Regions from separate parts of the Streptomyces sp. NPDC102258 genome, predicted to be linked through region 2. Evidence: riboswitches for the same ligand, from Rfam matches in the RefSeq annotation. Region 2 holds a riboswitch; each other region holds the start of a gene.
The links. Region 2 has a riboswitch for cobalamin ahead of cobN (cobaltochelatase subunit CobN). Riboswitches for the same ligand answer to the same signal wherever they lie in the genome.
Positions count from the first base shown of each region.

Region 1: linked by a shared signal. The riboswitch ahead of ACZ6ZT_RS09410 (ribonucleoside-diphosphate reductase subunit alpha) and the one ahead of cobN (cobaltochelatase subunit CobN) in region 2 are both predicted to bind cobalamin.
Region 3: linked by a shared signal. The riboswitch ahead of ACZ6ZT_RS01970 (ABC transporter substrate-binding protein) and the one ahead of cobN (cobaltochelatase subunit CobN) in region 2 are both predicted to bind cobalamin.

Region 1 covers NZ_JBVJLO010000004.1:322,948-328,841, forward strand. Annotated here, with positions in the region: gene ACZ6ZT_RS09395 (carbon starvation CstA family protein) at 1-916, shown strand, start outside; gene ACZ6ZT_RS09400 (CstA-like transporter-associated (seleno)protein) at 913-1,110, shown strand; gene ACZ6ZT_RS09405 (Uma2 family endonuclease) at 1,166-1,750, opposite strand; cobalamin riboswitch at 1,863-1,995, shown strand; gene ACZ6ZT_RS09410 (ribonucleoside-diphosphate reductase subunit alpha) at 2,142-4,526, shown strand; gene ACZ6ZT_RS09415 (ribonucleotide-diphosphate reductase subunit beta) at 4,526-5,539, shown strand; gene def (peptide deformylase) at 5,610-5,894, opposite strand, start outside.
Region 2 covers NZ_JBVJLO010000025.1:34,996-40,889, forward strand. Annotated here, with positions in the region: gene ACZ6ZT_RS31115 (hypothetical protein) at 1-311, shown strand, start outside; gene ACZ6ZT_RS31120 (precorrin-2 C(20)-methyltransferase) at 368-1,849, opposite strand; gene ACZ6ZT_RS31125 (precorrin-8X methylmutase) at 1,846-2,493, opposite strand; gene cobG (precorrin-3B synthase) at 2,498-3,784, opposite strand; cobalamin riboswitch at 3,995-4,120, shown strand; gene cobN (cobaltochelatase subunit CobN) at 4,161-5,894, shown strand, end outside.
Region 3 covers NZ_JBVJLO010000001.1:419,317-425,210, forward strand. Annotated here, with positions in the region: gene ACZ6ZT_RS01960 (carboxymuconolactone decarboxylase family protein) at 1-396, shown strand, start outside; gene ACZ6ZT_RS01965 (GMC oxidoreductase) at 458-2,113, opposite strand; cobalamin riboswitch at 2,330-2,469, shown strand; gene ACZ6ZT_RS01970 (ABC transporter substrate-binding protein) at 2,505-3,497, shown strand; gene ACZ6ZT_RS01975 (FecCD family ABC transporter permease) at 3,494-4,537, shown strand; gene ACZ6ZT_RS01980 (ABC transporter ATP-binding protein) at 4,546-5,328, shown strand; gene ACZ6ZT_RS01985 (hypothetical protein) at 5,343-5,570, shown strand; gene ACZ6ZT_RS01990 (VOC family protein) at 5,567-5,894, opposite strand, start outside.

The DNA of each region.
Region 1 (5,894 bases), on a different contig from region 2:
GGGCTTCGCCATCAGCCCCGAGTCCCTCGCGCAGGCCGCGAAGGACGTCGAGGAGACCAGCCTGCTGTCCCGTACGGGCGGTGCGCCGACCTTCGCACTCGGGATGTCGGACATCTTCTCCTCCGTCGTCGGCGGGTCCGGGATGAAGGCCTTCTGGTACCACTTCGCCATCATGTTCGAGGCGCTCTTCATCCTGACCACGGTGGACGCGGGCACCCGGGTGGGGCGCTTCATGCTCCAGGACACCCTCGGCAACGTGCACAAGTCCTTCAAGGACGTCAGCTGGAAGCCGGGCGTCTGGGCGGCGAGCGCGGTCGTGGTCGGCGGCTGGGGCTACTTCCTGTGGGTCGGCGTCAAGGACCCGCTGGGCGGCATCAACCAGCTCTTCCCGCTGTTCGGCATCGCGAACCAGCTGCTGGCCGCGGTGGCGCTCGCCGTCTGCACCACGCTGCTGGTGAAGTCGGGCCGGCTCAAGTGGGCGTGGATCACGGCCGTCCCGCTCGCCTGGGACGTGGCCGTCACCCTCACCGCGAGCTACCAGAAGGTCTTCTCCGACGACGTGAAGGTCGGCTTCTTCGCGCAGCGGGACAAGTACCAGGGCGGGATCGACGCCGGGAAGGTGCTGGCGCCCGCCAAGAACATGGACGAGATGCACACCGTGGTCACCAACGCCACGGTCGACGGCGTCCTGTCGGTGCTGTTCGCCGTGCTGATCCTGATCGTGCTGGCGGACGCGGCCCGGACCTGCCTGCGGGCCGTCTCCGACCCGGGCTCGGTGCGGCTCTCCGAGGTGCCGTGGAGCCAGTCGCGGATCGTCGCCCCGGCCGGGCTGATCGCGACCGCCGAGGAGAAGGCCGAGATGGCCGCGGCCGGCCTCGACAGCGGCGGCGGCCGGGCCGCGGAGCCCGTCCGGTGAGCCGGGTCCGCGGGGCGCTGGCGAAGGCGCGGTACTTCGTACGGGAGTTCTCGGGCGAGGCCGCGTACGACCGTTACGTCGCCCACGCCCGCTCCCACGACCCGCACGCCGAGGTCCTGACCCGCCGGGCCTTCGAACGGGCCCGGACGGACTCCCGCGAGGCCGACCCCCGCGAGGGCTTCCACTGCTGCTGACCCCCCGCCACCCCCGAAGGGCCGCTCCGTGAAACGGGGCGGCCCTTCGTCGTGGTCAGCGCACCCAGTCCTTGAGGACCTCGGTCTGAAGAGTGATGCCGACCGGGTCGGGGAGGGCGATGTCCGTGCCGTACGGAACGATGTGGACGCTCTCGTACCGTCGGCCGTGGGGCTGGCTGTAGACGGAGACCTCGCACTTGGCCCGGTCGATCAGGAGGTAGACGGGAATGCCGGTCTCCGCGTAGGCGCGGGGCTTTTCGACGTGGTCCCGCCGGTGGGTGTCGGCATCCCAGGAGGTCACCTCGACGGCCATCAGGACCGGCTCGGGATCGACCCAGTCACCGTGGCCGACAAAGGCGTCCGGATGCGCCAGGACCGCATCGGGGATGGCCCGCCCGGTCCGGTATTCCTCCGCCTTGATCCCCTGCCCCGGATGCAGGAACAGATCGGGCCGCGACTGCAGGCAGATCTTGAGCAGCCACTGGATGATCCGACCGTGGTCTCCGTCCGGCATGGCTTTGCTCCTGATGACCCCGTCGATGAACTCCAGCCGCGTCCCCTCCCGCTCGCGAGCCGCTATGCGTGCCACGGCCTCGAAGTCCTCGGTCGGCATGTGGGGCCTGTGGGTCATCACGGTCATGCCTCGCTCACCTTCCTCGACGGTGCTGTCTCCGACGATAGCGGAGAGGTACCTCACCGGGACGCGGCGTTGTGGGCCGACACTACATGTGGGGGCTACCGCATCCAGGCGCCCCCACATGTATGCTCAGGGCTGCTGTCGCCGCAGGGGAATCCGGTGCGAATCCGGAACTGTCCCGCAACGGTATGAAGTGCACCCTTTCGTGCTCCGCAAGTCCGAGGACCTGCCGACAGCGCGCCCGGCTCGACCGATCCGGGTGCCGACCACGTCCGGGCCTCGCGGTTGGGCCGGGGGACGCCATGCGGTGGGGTACGCGTACCCGCACGCCCGCATGCGCCCGCCCGTGCTCCGCCCCACCGATGACCGGGCCGAGCGAGGGAGAGCTCCCCCCGTGACCATCGCGCCCGCCGCACCGCGCGCCGAGTCCGACCAGCCCGCAGCCGAAGGCCCCGGGGCCGCGCTGCTGCGCACCCTCACCGAGCTGACGGCCGACCTCCCCGACACCGACCCCGGCCGGGTCGCCGCCGCCGCCCTGCGCGGCCGCAGCTCCGTCGCGGACGAGGCCGAACTGCGCGGGCTGGCCACCGAGGCAGCCGCGGGGCTGATCTCCGAGGACCCGGCGTACTCCCGCCTCGCCGCCCGCCTGCTCACGCTGGCCGTCGCCGACGAGGCCGCGGGCCAGGGGTCCACCTCCTTCGCCGAGTCCGTCGCGGTGGGTCACCGCGAGGGCCTGATCGCCGACCGCACCGCCGAGTTCGTGGCCCTCCACGCCGCCCGGCTCGACGCCCTGGTCGCGCACGCGCTCGCCGAGGGCGCGGACGACCGCTTCGGCTTCTTCGGCCTGCGCACCCTGCACAGCCGCTACCTGCTGCGCCACCCCCTCACCCGTCAGGTGATCGAGACCCCCCAGTACTTCATGCTGCGCGTGGCGTGCGGCCTCGCGGAGAACGACTCGGTCCAGGCCGTCGAGGAAGTCGCCTCCCTCTACCGGCTGATGAGCCGCCTGGACTACCTGCCGTCCTCCCCCACGCTCTTCAACTCCGGCACCCGCCACCCGCAGATGTCCTCCTGCTACCTGCTGGACTCCCCGCTGGACGAGCTGGACTCGATCTACGACCGCTACCACCAGGTCGCGCGCCTGTCCAAGCACGCCGGCGGCATCGGCCTGTCGTACTCCCGCATCCGCGCCCGCGGTTCGCTGATCCGCGGCACCAACGGCCACTCCAACGGCATCGTGCCGTTCCTGAAGACCCTCGACGCCTCCGTCGCCGCCGTGAACCAGGGCGGCCGCCGCAAGGGCGCCGCCGCCGTCTACCTGGAGACCTGGCACGCGGACATCGAGGAGTTCCTGGAGCTCCGCGACAACACCGGCGAGGACCAGCGCCGCACCCACAACCTGAACCTCGCCCACTGGGTGCCGGACGAGTTCATGCGCCGGGTCAACGCCGACGCCGAGTGGTCGCTGTTCTCCCCCGCCGACGTGCCCGAGCTGGTCGACCTGTGGGGCGACGACTTCGACGCCGCCTACCGCAAGGCCGAGGCCGACGGGCTGGCCCGCAAGACCATGCCCGCCCGCGACCTGTACGGCCGGATGATGCGCACCCTCGCGCAGACCGGCCAGGGCTGGATGACCTTCAAGGACGCCTCCAACCGCACGGCGAACCAGACCGCCGAGCCGGGCACGGTCGTCCACTCCTCCAACCTCTGCACCGAGATCATCGAGGTCACCAACGACGGCGAGACGGCCGTCTGCAACCTCGGCTCGGTCAACATGGGCGCCTTCGTCGTGGACGGCGACATCGACTGGGAGCGCCTGGACGAGACCGTCCGCACCGCGGTGACCTTCCTCGACCGCGTCGTGGACATCAACTTCTACCCGACCGAGCAGGCGGGCCGCTCCAACTCCCGCTGGCGGCCGGTGGGCCTGGGCGCGATGGGCCTCCAGGACGTCTTCTTCAAGCTGAAGCTGCCCTTCGACTCCCCCGAGGCGAAGGCCCTGTCCACCAAGCTCTCCGAGCGCATCATGCTGGCCGCGTACGAGGCCTCCTGCGACCTCGCCGAGCGCAGCGGCCCCCTCCCGGCCTGGGAGCAGACCCGCACCGCCCGCGGCGTCCTGCACCCCGACCACTTCGACGTGGAGCTGAACTGGCCCGAGCGCTGGGACGCCCTGCGCGCCCGCGTCGCCACGTCCGGCATGCGCAACTCGCTGCTCCTGGCCATCGCCCCGACGGCGACCATCGCGTCCATCGCGGGTGTGTACGAGTGCATCGAGCCGCAGGTCTCCAACCTCTTCAAGCGCGAGACGCTCAGCGGTGAGTTCCTCCAGGTCAACGCCTACCTGGTGGAGGAGCTGAAGCAGCTCGGCGTGTGGGACGCGCAGACCCGCGAGGCGCTGCGCGAGGCCAGCGGCTCCGTGCAGGGCTTCGGCTGGATCCCGGCCGAGGTGCGCGAGCTGTACCGCACGGCGTGGGAGATCCCGCAGCGCGGTCTGATCGACATGGCGGCGGCCCGTACGCCGTTCCTCGACCAGGCGCAGTCGCTGAACCTGTTCCTGGAGACGCCCACCATCGGCAAGCTCAGCTCGATGTACGCGTACGCCTGGAAGCAGGGTCTGAAGACCACGTACTACCTGCGCTCCCGCCCGGCGACGAAGATCGCCCGCGCCGCCTCCGGCAGCGCCGTGCCGGCCGCCGCCGCCCCCCTCCCGCAGGCCGTCGACGCCGATGCCCTGGCCTGCTCCCTTGAGAACCCCGAGTCCTGCGAGGCCTGCCAGTAATGAGCTCCACCGCCAAGAACCTGCTCGACCCGGGCTTCGAGCTGACGCTTCGTCCCATGCGCTACCCGGACTTCTACGAGCGCTACCGGGACGCGATCAAGAACACCTGGACCGTCGAGGAGGTCGACCTCCACTCGGACGTCGCCGACCTGGCGAAGCTGACGCCGGCCGAGCAGCACATGATCGGCCGTCTGGTCGCGTTCTTCGCGACGGGCGACTCGATCGTCTCGAACAACCTGGTGCTGACGCTCTACAAGCACATCAACTCCCCGGAGGCGCGCCTTTACCTGTCGCGCCAGCTGTTCGAGGAGGCCGTGCACGTCCAGTTCTATCTGACGCTGCTCGACACCTACCTGCCCGACCCGGACGACCGCGCGGCCGCCTTCGACGCCGTCGAGGAGATCCCGTCGATCCGCGAGAAGGCGCAGTTCTGCTTCAAGTGGATGGACTCGGTCGAGAAGATCGACCGGCTGGAGACGAAGGCCGACCGCCGCCGCTTCCTGCTGAACCTGATCTGCTTCGCCGCGTGCATCGAGGGCCTGTTCTTCTACGGCGCCTTCGCGTACGTGTACTGGTTCCGCTCGCGCGGCCTGCTGCACGGTCTGGCCACCGGCACCAACTGGGTGTTCCGCGACGAGACCATGCACATGAACTTCGCGTTCGAGGTCGTGGACACCGTCCGCAAGGAGGAGCCGGAGCTCTTCGACGACGCGCTCCAGCAGCAGGTCACCGACATGCTGAAGGAGGCCGTGGAGGCGGAGCTGCAGTTCGGCCGCGACCTGTGCGGTGACGGCCTGCCCGGCATGAACACCGAGTCGATGCGCGAGTACCTGGAGTGCGTCGCGGACCAGCGCCTGGTCCGCCTCGGCTTCCCGGCGGTGTACGGCTCGCAGAACCCGTTCTCCTTCATGGAGCTGCAGGGCGTCCAGGAGCTGACGAACTTCTTCGAGCGCCGCCCGTCGGCCTACCAGGTCGCGGTCGAGGGCACCGTCGACCTGGACGAGGACTTCTGAGTCCCGCCCACCGCCCGCACATGGTGAAGGCCCCGCCCCGGATTCCGGGGCGGGGCCTTCGCCCTGCGGGTCAGGCGTTGGGGACGACCTCGTAGCGCGGGGTGCCCTCTTCCATCTGCCGCAGCGCGTCCTTGCGGTCGCGCTTCGAGAGGCGGTCGATGTACAGGTACCCGTACACGTGGTCCGTCTCGTGCTGGAGGCAGCGGGCGAAGTAGCCGGTGCCGCGGACCTTGATCGGGTTGCCCCGCGCGTCCTGGCCGGTCACCTCCGCGTAGTCCGGGCGCGCCAGCGAGACGTACGCGGTCGGGACCGACAGGCAGCCCTCGTTCGAGTCGTCCAGCACCCGCCCGGCGGT
Region 2 (5,894 bases):
AGAAGAACCTGGAGACCGGCGGGGAGCGCCCGTACCGCTTCGACGTCGCCTGCGACAGCGAGGAGCGCCCCCGCGTCACCCTCGTTCTGTCCCGGGAGGGCGGCGCGGGCGACCGCTCGTTCGACGTGTCCTGCACCGCCGGGGAGGTCACCCGGCTCAACCTCCCGGCGGGGGCGGCGGTGTCCGCGCACATCGAGCCCGTGCAGCAGGACGACTCGCCCCCGGCCGGCGTCGTCTCCTGGCAGCTCCTCACCCTGGACCCCCGGGAGGTACAGGGCTGCGCCGACGTCCTGACGGGCTGCGCGGGCTGACCCCCCGCGGCCCTGAGGGTCAGCCCTAGCGGCGCGTGGTCACGTCATCCGCGACGTCAGCCGTAGCGGCGCGGGGTCCACGTCACCCGCGACCCGTCGGGCCGCTCGGTGACCCGCGTCTGCGAGGAGCCGACCAGCAGGATCGTGCGCATGTCGACCTCGGCGGGCTCCAGCTCCCCCAGCGTGAGGACGCGCACCGACTGCTCCGGCCCGCCCACGTCCCGGGCGACGACCACCGGCGTCTGCGCCGAACGCAGCTCCAGCAGCAGCTCCTTGGCCCGCTCCACCTGCCAGGTCCGGCTGCGCGAGCCCGGGTTGTACAGGGCCAGCACCAAGTCGGCGGCGGCCGCGGCGCGCAGCCGCTCCGCGATGACCTCCCACGGCTTGAGCCGGTCGGACAGCGAGACGGTGGCGTAGTCGTGGCCCAGCGGGGCCCCGGCCGCGGCCGCCGCCGCGTTGGCGGCGGTCACCCCCGGCAGCACCCGTACCGGCACGTCCGCGTACGCGGGCTGCGCGGCCACCTCCAGGACGGCGGTGGCCATGGCGAAGACGCCCGGGTCACCGCCGGAGACCACGGCCACCCGCCGGCCGCGCCGGGCGAGGTCGAGGGCGAACTCGGCCCGCTCGGACTCCACCTTGTTGTCGGAGCCGTGCCGCACCTGGCCCGGCCGTACGGGCACCCGGTTCAGGTACGTGGTGTACCCGACGAGCACCTCCGCGTCGGCCAGCGCCCGCCGCGTCTCGGCGGTCAGCCACAGCGGCCCGGCGGGCCCGGTGCCGACGACGGCGACCTGTCCGGGGCCGGAGGGCACGCTGCCCGGGTTGCCGGTCCGGCTCGGCACGACGGCCACGGCGAAGTACGGCACGCTGTCCGGGTCGGTGTCCGCGAGGAGGCCGGTGCGCTCGCCCTCCATGGTGGCGCGCTCCACGTAACGGGCCTCCGGCAGCCGCCCGGCGGCCTCCATCGCCCGCCGCACGGCGGGGAAGGTGCGGCCGAGCTTCATGACGACGGCCGAGTCGGTGGCGGCGAGGCGTGCGGTCAGCTCCTCCTCGGACAGGGTGCCGGGCAGGATCGTCAGCACCTCCTCGCCCTCGACGAGCGGGGTGCCGAGGCGGGCCGCGGCGGCGCTCACGGAGGTCACGCCGGGGATCACCTCGGTCGGGTACCGGTCGGCGAGCCGCTTGTGCATGTGCATGTACGAGCTGTAGAAGAGCGGGTCGCCCTCCGCGAGGACGGCCACGGTGCGCCCGGCGTCCAGGTGCGCGGCGAGGCGGGCCGCGGCGGCCTCGTAGAACTCCTCCATCGCCCCCTGGTAGCCGCCGGGGTGGTCGGTGGTCTCGGTGGTGACCGGGTAGACCAGCGGTTCCTCGATGTGGTCGGAGCGCAGGTGCTTCGCGGCGATCGAGCGGGCGATGGAACGGCCGTGGCGGGCGCTGTGGTAGGCGACCACGTCGGCTCCGGCGATGGCCTCGACGGCCCGCAGGGTCATCAGAGAGGGGTCGCCGGGGCCGAGCCCGACGCCGTACAGCTTGCTCATTCTTCCTCGCTCGCGATCGCGTTGACGGCGGCGGCCGCGATGGCGCTGCCACCGCGCCGGCCGCGCACGATCAGGTGGTCCAGGCCCGAGGGGTGCGCGGCGAGCGCGTCCTTGGACTCGGCGGCGCCGATGAAGCCGACGGGCACGCCGATCACGGCGGCCGGGCGCGGGGCGCCCTCCTCGATCATCTCCAGCAGCCGGAACAGCGCGGTGGGCGCGTTGCCGACGGCGATCACCGAGCCCTCCAACAGGCCCCGGTCCCGCCACACTTCGAGGGCGGCGGCGCTGCGCGTGGTGCCCATCTTCGCGGCGAGCGCGGGCACCGCCGGGTCGGAGAGGGTGCAGATCACCTCGTTGGCGGCGGGCAGCCGCTTGCGGGTGACGCCGCTGGCGACCATCTGCACGTCGCACAGGACCGGCGCGCCCGCGCGCAGCGCGGCGCGCGCCCGCAGCACGACGTCCGGGGTGTAGCCGAGGTCCCCGGGCAGGTCGGTCATCCCGCAGGCGTGAATCATGCGCACCGCGACCTGGGCGACGGAGGCGGGCAGCCCGGAAAGGTCCGCCTCGGCGCGGATCGTGGCAAAGGACTGCCGGTAGATCGCGGCGCCGTCCTTCTCGTACTCGAACACGGTGTACTCGCTCATTTCTTCACTGGGTGGTGCTGCGGGCGGTCGTCAGGGCCGCCGCCAGATCTGGGTGCCGGACGGTCGCGGGGGCGCGGCCGGCCGCGGAGACCTCGTAGCCGTCCGGGGTGGCGACGAGGTCCACCCAGGCGGCGGCGCGCGGATGCCCGCAGCGGCGTTCGCATCCGGACCAGTGCACGGGCAGCGGCCCGGGCGTCCGCCGTACGAGGGCCAGCGCGTCGGCGCGTACGTCGGCCCGGGACTTGGCGCAACCGGGCCGCCCGGTACAGGCGGTGACGGAGCGCCAGGGGTCTTCGGGGGTGGTGACGAGGCCGGCGTCGGCGGCGGCGGCGAGCGCGCGGGCGGCCGAGGGCCCGGTCAGTCCGGGGACGACGATCCCGCGCCAGGGTGTCAGCCGCAGCCCCGCGCGGCCGCCCGCTCGGGCCAGCGTGCGCCACTGGCCGCTGCTCAGCCGGCCGAGGGGGGCCAGTACGGACAGCGCGGCCCGCCCGTCCGCTCCGCGCACCAGCCCCGGCTCGGGCCCGTCACCCGGCGGGGGCACGGACGCGTCCGCGACCCGGCCGGTGATCCCGGCGGCGGCCAGCCGACCCGCCAACTCGTTGGTATCCAGGGCGTGTTCGGGGGGCAGTTCGCTCACCCGCCAGGCTCGCGTACCGGCCGACCGGGCGGCGTCGAGGAAGTGGCGGGCGGCGAGCAGCGCGGCCCGGGGGGCATGCTCCGCCGCGACGCGGACGCCCTCCCGGGCGCCGGCGGTGGACACCAGGGCCGTGCCGTCGGGGCGCGCGACCACGACGACGTCTCCGGCGAGGGCGGCCACGTCGCCGCGCCCGTCGTCGAGGGCGAACAGGAAGCGCCCGGAGAGCCCGGCCGCCGCCGGATCGGCGCACAACAGCCGGTCCAGCTCCGGCACCCAGGCCGACACATCGGGCAGGCCGGAGCGGTCCAGGCCGGTCAGCGGGGAGGCCACGATGTTGCGGACGCGCTCGTGCGAGGGCGCGGGGAGCAGCCCGGCCCGGTCCAGCAGCGCGGCGAGTTCCCCGCCGCAGGCCGCGCCGAGGCCGCGCAGTTGCGCGTTGCCGCGCGAGGTGAGGTCGAGGTGGCCGTCGCCGAGCCGGTCGGCGGCGTCGGCCAGCGCCACCGCCGCCGGGCCGTCGAGGAGCCCGCCGGGGATCCGGACGCGCGCCAGGAACCCGTCGTCCGCCGCGTGCAGGCGCAGCGCGCCGGGGCAGGCGTCACCGCGGTCCCGTATGACGGGTTCGTCCCGCGATGTGACGGAAGGGGGCTGGGGCATGGCCGCGAGCATACCCACGATTCCCCACGCCCGGCCTGTGTCAGACGCCACCCTCCCCACCCCGCAGCCCCCTCCCCCGTACGGTTCCCGCCGCCCCGTCGGCGTTTCGCGGCGCGGCCCCCGGGGCAGGTCCCCCGCGCTCCCGCCCGAGCGGGCCACCCCCACTCCCGGCCAGGGACGACGCCGCCTAGGATGACCTTCCGACGGGCCGTTCGGCCCGTCATCGCCGAGGACGGCGACATGGGAGGAAGCCCGGTGCGATTCCGGCGCGGTCCCGCCACTGTGAACCCCGCGGAGCGATCGGCGGGGTGAGTCAGGAACTCCCGTCGTCCTCACTGCCCGGGGCGCGGAAACCCCGAGGAAGGCCTGCCGCCGCATGATCCTGCTGCTGTCGACGTCCGACACCGATCTGCTGAGCGCTCGCGCCGCCGCGGACGGCCCCGTCCCGTACCGGTTCGCGAACCCCTCCCGCCTCCCCCTCGACGACCTCCCCGGGCTCCTCGACGGCGTCGGGCTGGTCGTCGTACGCCTCCTCGGCGGCCTCCGCGCCTGGCAGGAGGGCCTCGACGTCCTCCTGGCCCCCGGCCAGACCCGCCCGGTCGTGGTGCTGACCGGCGAACAGGCCCCGGACGCCCAGCTGATGGAGGCCTCCACCGTCCCCATCGGCATCGCGGCCGAGGCGCACGCCTACCTCGCGCACGGCGGCCCCGCCAACCTCGACCAGCTGGCCCGCTTCCTCTCCGACACCGTGCTCCTCACCGGCCACGGCTTCGAGCCCCCCGCCGCCTCCCCCACCTGGGGCCACCTGGAGCGCCCCGCCGCCGAGTCGGCCGAGGGCCCGCGCGTCGCGGTGCTCTACTACCGCGCCCACCAGATGAGCGGCAACACCGCCTTCGTGCACGCCCTCTGCGCGGCCATCGAGGCCAAGGGCGGCCGCCCCCTGCCGCTGTACGTGTCCTCCCTGCGCACCCCGGAGCCGGAACTGCTGGCCGAGCTGGCGGGCGTCGACGCGCTCATCACCACCGTCCTGGCCGCCGGCGGCACCCGCCCGGCCACCGCCTCCGCGGGCGGGGACGACGAGTCCTGGGACGCGGGCGCCCTCGCCTCGCTCGGCGTACCGATCCTCCAGGCCCTGTGCCTGACCGGCTCCCGCGGCGCCTGGGAGGAGAACGACGAGGGCCTCTCGCCGCTCGACGCCGCCACCCAGGTCGCGGTCCCGGAGTTCGACGGCCGCCTGATCACGGTGCCGTTCTCCTTCAAGGAGATCGACGAGGACGGCCTGCCCGCCTACGTCGCCGACCCCGAGCGGGCCGCCCGCGTCGCCGGCATCGCGGTGCGCCACGCCCGGCTGCGGCACATCGAGCGCCGCGACAAGCGGATCGCCCTCGTCCTGTCGGCGTACCCCACCAAGCACTCCCGCATCGGCAACGCCGTCGGCCTCGACACCCCGGCCAGCGCCGTGGAGCTGCTGCGCACCCTCATCGCGGGCGGCTACGACTTCGGCCCGGCGACCGATATCCCCGGCCTCGTCTCGGGCGACGGCGACGAGCTGATCCGCGCGCTGATCGAGGCGGGCGGCCACGACCAGGACTGGCTGACCGAGGAGCAGCTCGCCCGCAACCCGGTCCGCATCCCGGCGGCCGACTACCGCCGCTGGTTCGCCGAACTGCCCGCCGAGCTCCGCGAAAGCGTCGAGGAGCACTGGGGCGAGGCTCCCGGCAACATGTTCGTGGACCGTTCGGCGAACCCCGAGGGCGACATCGTCCTCGCGGCGCTGCGCCGCGGCAACCTGCTGATCCTGATCCAGCCGCCGCGCGGCTTCGGCGAGAACCCGATCGCGATCTACCACGATCCGGACCTGCCGCCCTCGCACCACTACCTGGCCGCGTACCGCTGGATCCAGGCGCGCGCGGAGGACGGCGGCTTCGGCGCCGACGCGATGATCCACCTGGGCAAGCACGGCAACCTCGAATGGCTGCCCGGCAAGAACGCCGGCCTCTCCGCCTCCTGCGCCCCGGACGCCGCCCTCGGCGACCTCCCCCTGATCTACCCCTTCCTCGTCAACGACCCGGGCGAGGGCACGCAGGCCAAGCGCCGCGTGCACGCCACC
Region 3 (5,894 bases), on a different contig from region 2:
AACTTCTCCCTGTCGGTCTACGCCCACACCACCCTGGGCCTGCGCGAGTTCGAGGCCGCCCGGCTGCGCATCGCGCAGATCAACGGCTGCGTCTTCTGCCTCGACTGGCGCACCGACCGGGACGGCGAGAAGGTCGAGGAGGACTTCGCCGACGCCGTGACGCAGTGGCGCACCACCGACGCCTTCGACGACCGCACCCGGCTGGCGGCGGAGTACGCCGAGCGCTACGCCCTCGACCACCACCACCTGGACGAGGAGTTCTGGGAGCGGATGACCGCGCACTACAGCCAGCTGGAGATCGTGGAGCTGAGCATGAGCATCGGCTCCTGGCTCGCCTTCGGCCGGCTCAACCACGTCCTGGGCCTCGACAGCGTCTGTGTGCTGCCGGGCGGCTGACACGGCCCGGGGCCGGACGGGGGATCGTCGCCCTCCGTCCGGCCCCGGGGCCCCGTCCCGCTCAGAGGTCCGTGGCGATGATCTTCTCGATGTTGCGCTCGGCGAGGGCCGTGATCGTCACGAACGGATTGACGCTGGTGTTGCCGGGGATCAGCGCTCCGTCGATCACGTACAGGCCGGTGTAGCCGCGCAGGCGGCCGTAGTTGTCGGTGGCCTTGTTCAGTACCGCGCCGCCGAGCGGGTGGTACGTGAGGTGGTCGCCCCAGACCTTGTTGACTCCGAACAGGTCGGACCGGTAGATCGTCCCCTCCTTCGCGTTGATCTTGTCGAAGATGGTCTTCGCCATGTCGATGGACGGCTGCTTCCAGGCCGTCTGCCAGTCCAGCTCGACCTTCCCGGTGGCGGCGTTCCAGCTGAACCGGGCCCGGTTGGGGTTCTTCGTGATCGAGAGGTAGAAGGAGGCGTACGTCTCGATCCCGGTCGGCAGCGGTGCCACCTCGGCGAAGGCCCCGCCCGCGTCCCAGTTGTCGATGCCGCCGCAGGGGATGGAGGCCTGCACCTTGCCGGTGGGGTCCCAGAGGTGGTTCGCGCGGCCGCACATGACGTTGCCGTTGTCGCCCCAGCCCTTGCCGACCTCGTCGTTCAGGTTGGGCAGCGCGCCGGTGGCCTTCAGCGCGACCAGGAGCTTGCTGGTGCCCACGCTGCCCGCCGCGAAGAACACCTTGTCGGCGGTGACCGTCTTGGTGGCGACGACCGCCCCCGTGGTGTCGAGCTGCTCCATGACGACCGCGTAGCCGCCACCGCCCGAGGGGGAGACGGTGGTGACCCGGTGCAGGGGCGAGATGGCGACCTTGCCGGTCGCCTTCGCGGCGGCGAGGTAGGTCTTCTGGAGCGATTTCTTGCCGGCGTTGTTGCCGTAGAGGATCTCGCCGTCGATCGCGGACTTGGGGACGGTCCCGGCGACCTCCTGCTTCATGTAGTCCCAGTCGTAGACGTCCGGGACGAAGACGAAGGGGAAGCCGGAGCGCTGGGCGTGCTTGCGGCCGACCCGGGCGAACTGGTAGCAGTCCACCGTCTCGAACCAGTTGGGGTCGACGAGACCCACGCCGAGCCCGGCGTTGGCGCGCGGGTAGTAGGTCGAGTACATCTCGTCGGCGTCCACCGAGGGCAGGATGGCCGGGAAGTTCTGCCGCCTGGGCGTCACCGCCATGCCGCCGTTGACGAGCGAGCCGCCGCCGACCCCGCGGCCCTGGTAGACGATGATCCCGCCCATCTCCTCGGCATCGAGGATGCCCGTGTACCGGGGCACGTCCTTGTCGATGGGGAAGCCGAGGAAGTTGCTGAGCGGGGCCTTCGTCCGGGTGCGCAGCCAGTACGAACGGTAGTCGGGCTTGGTGGTGTTGGCGAAGATCTTGCCGTCGCTGCCGGGGGTGTCCCAGGCCATGCCCATCTCGATCATGTGGACGTCGACCCCGGCCTGGGCGAGCCGCAGCGCGGCGACCGAGCCGCCGTAGCCGGTGCCGATCACGAGCGCCGGGACGTGGGCCCCGGAGTCGATCGGAGCGTTCGCGGCGGCGGTACCGACGACGGTTTTCGCCTGGGCCGGTGTCGTGTTGACCGCGAGGGCCATGGCTCCAAGAATGGAACCGGTTCCAGCGATGAATCCACGACGCGAAACGCCCTTGGAAACCTTGCTGTGCAGGCTTTTGTCACGCATGTGACCTTCCTCACTCTCGATGGAGTGAGAACAAGTTCTAACGGCGACCGCGAAACAAGTCACTACATACGGCGAGGTAACTTGCGGCCGCGAAAACGGTGGATCGTCGCGCCTTCGAGCCCTGCCGCCCTTGCCCTGCGGAACCCGGTCCGGGCCTCCGGCGTATTCGGGCCCGGTGCGATCGGGGGAGCGACCGGCGTTACGGGTGAAAGGCGGCCTCTGGCAGACTTGGCCGGGTTGTCCGGGCGGCGCAGGACAGGAAACCGGTGCGAATCCGGTGCGGTCCCGCCACTGTGACCGGAATCCCGTCCGCGGGATCCCGGGAGTCAGACACTGACGCGCCGCCTCTTCACTTCGACCGGGGACGAGGATCCCCCGGAGAGGCCTTCCCATGTCGCGTTCTTCCCGCGCCGCCCTGCGCTCCTCTGCCGCCTTCGCCTGCCTGCTACCGCTCGCCGCCTGCGGCGGACCCGCCGGGGCGGACCGGCCCGACTCCGGCGCGAAGGCCGCGCTCGGGTTCCCGTACACCGTCACCAACTGCGGTGTCACCAGCACCTATCAGGCCCCGCCGGGGCGGGCCGTCACCATGAACCAGCACGCCACCGAGATCATGCTCGCCCTCGGGCTCCAGGACCGGATCGCGGGCACGGCCTACCTCGACGACTCCGTGCTCCCCGCCTACCGGGCCGCCTACGACAAGACCAAGGTGCTGGCCAAGGAGTACCCCTCCAGGGAGGTCCTCCTCTCCGCCGGCCCCGACTTCGTGTACGGCGGCTACGCCAGCGCCTTCGACAAGGCGCAGGGCCGCGACCGCGAAGGACTGGCGAAGTCCGGCATCGACTCCCGCCTGAGCGTGGAGTACTGCACCGAGGGGCCCGTCGGCCTCGCCCAGCTGAAGACCGAGATCACCGAAGTCGCCCGCACCTTCGGCGTGCCCGAACGCGGCGCGGCGCTCATCGCCGACGAGCAGCGCCGCGTCGACGCCGTGACCGCACGGGTGAAGGACGGACCGAAGCCGTCCGTCTTCGTCTACGACTCCGGCGAGGGCTCCGCCTTCACCTCGGGAGGTGGCGGCATAGGCAACGAGATCGTCTCCCTGGCCGGGGGGACGAACGTCTTCGCCGACCTCAAGGACACCTTCGGCGACGTGTCGTGGGAGAAGGTCATCGAGCGCAAGCCCGAGGTGGTCCTCATCTACGACTACGGCGGCACCACCGTCGAGTCCAAGAAGCAACGCCTGGTGAACGACCCGGCGCTGGCGGGGGTTCCCGCCATCCGGGACCGCCGGTTCGTCGTGCTGCCGCTGTCCTCCGCCGTCCTCGGCGTACGCGTCGCCGACGCCGTCGAGTCCCTGGGCCGCCAGCTGCACCCCGACGCCCCGTGAAGCGGCGCCGGACCGCCGCCGTCCTCGTCCTGCTCGCCGTTCTGCTCGGCGCGTCCGCGGTGGCGGGGCTCGCGCTGGGCCCCGTACGCATCGGTCCCGGCAGGGTCCTCGACCTCGTGCTCGCCGGACCCGGAGCGCGCGGCGGGGCCTTCGCCTCCATCGTGTGGGACGTCCGCATGCCGAGGGTGGTCCTCGGGACGGTCGTCGGCGCCGGACTCGCCGTCGCGGGCGCCGTGCTCCAGGCCCTCGTCCGCAACCGGCTGGCCGATCCCTTCCTGCTCGGCGCCTCCTCGGGCGCCTCGGCGGGCGCCGTACTCGTCATCGTCTTCGGCAGCGCCGCGGGCGCCGGCGCCGCCGGGTTCGCGGGCGGGCCCGGGGTGCCGCTCGCCGCGTTCGCCGGGTCCATGGCCGCGCTCGTCGCCGTCTACGCGACGGCCCGGCGCGGCGGCACGATGACCACCGGCCGGCTGATCCTGGCCGGAGTCGCCGTGCAGTACGTCCTGTCCGCCCTGACCAGCCTGGTGCTCGTGCTGTCCGCGCGCCCCGACCAGATCCGCTCCGTGCTCTTCTGGACGCTGGGCGGCCTCGGCGGGGCCCGCAGGGACGAACTCGCGCTGCCCGTCGCCGCGCTGCTCGTCGGCACCGCGGTCCTCGTCGCCCTGGCCCGGCCGCTCGACCTGCTGCTCGCGGGGGAGGAGGGCGCGCGGACCCTCGGGCTCGACACCGGCCGGTTCCGGGCGGCCGTCTTCGTCCTCACCTCCCTCGTCATCGGGGTGCTGGTGGCCTACAGCGGAGCGATCGGCTTCGTCGGGCTGATGGTCCCGCACGCCGCCCGGATGGTGGTCGGCGCCGGGCACCGGGCGTTGCTGCCCGTCGCCGCGCTCGGCGGGGCGGTGTTCCTGACCCTGGCCGACCTGGTCGCCCGTACGGCCGCGGCGCCCGAGGAGATACCCGTCGGCGTGGTCACCGCGCTGGTGGGCGGACCGTTCTTCCTGTGGATGCTGCGCAGGTCCGGCCGGAGCGAAGGAGTGGCCGGATGACGGGGCCCATGGAGACCGTCGGGCGGCCGGTGGAACTCGCCGTGGAGGCCGTGCGTTACGAGACCGACGGGCAGACCCTGCTGCACGGCGTCGACCTCACCGCCCGCCCCGGTGAGACCGTCGGACTGGTCGGGCCGAACGGCAGCGGCAAGACCACACTGCTGCGGTGCGTCTACGGCACCCTCCGGCCCTCCGGCGGACGGGTGCTGCTCGACGGCACCGACGCGGGCACGCTCGGTGTCAAGGCGCGCGCCCGGAGGGTGGCGGCGGTCCCGCAGGACGCGGCCGACACCCTCGGGCTGACGGTCCGTGAGGTCGTCGCCATGGGCCGCAGCCCGCACAAGCGGTTCTGGGAGCAGGACGGGCCGCAGGACGCGCTGCGCGTCGACGCGGCGCTGGAGACCGTCGGCGCGTCCGCCTTCGCCGGGCGCCGTTTCGAGGAGCTCTCCGGCGGCGAACGCCAGCGCGCGCTCGTAGCCCGGGCGCTCGCCCAGGAACCGGGCCTGCTCGCACTGGACGAGCCGACGAACCACCTCGACATCCGCTTCCAGCTGGAGGTGCTCGGCCTGGTGCGCCGGCTCCCCGCGACGAGCCTGCTGGTCCTGCACGACCTCAACCTCGCGGCGTCCTTCTGCGACCGGCTGTACGTGCTGGAGGCCGGCCGGATCGTCGCGGCGGGAGCGCCGGGCGAGGTGCTGACGGAGGAACTGCTGGCCCGCGTCTACGGCGTCCGTACGCACGTCGGCGTCCACCCCACCACGGGCGCTCCCAGCATCGTCTACTTGCCCTGACGTCCCCCGCGCCGGTGGGGTCGGGCTTAGGCTCCGCGTTCAGCCCGCGAGGCCGCCGACGGGCCGCCGACGGGCTGCCGACCGGGGTGCAGATCGTCGGGCGGGCGTTCCGCGAGGACCTGCGCCTGGCCGCGGCGCAGGCCGTCGAGGACCGGCTCGGAATCCTCACCCCGATCGACCCGCGACCGGGAGCCGGGGCAGCCGTTCCGGGCGGCCCCGGCTCCCCGGGAGTGCCCCGTTAGCCGCCGTACGGGCGGGTGAGGAGCTCCATCCCGTGCCCGTTCGGGTCCGGGAAGTACACCCCGCGGCCGCCGTCGTTGTGGTTGATCTCGCCCGGCAGCTTGCCGTGCGGGTCGGCGAAGTACGGGATGCCCGCCGACCGGATCTTCTCGAAGGCGGCGTCGAACTCGGCCTCCGAGACGAGGAACGCGTAGTGCTGCGCCGCGATGGTTCCGTCCGGGCTGGTGGCGAAGTCCAGGGTGACCCCATTGGCGGTGGTCACCGGGACGAAGGGACCCCACGCGGGGCCGGCTTCGAGGCCGAGGATCTCCGCGAGGAAGGCGGCG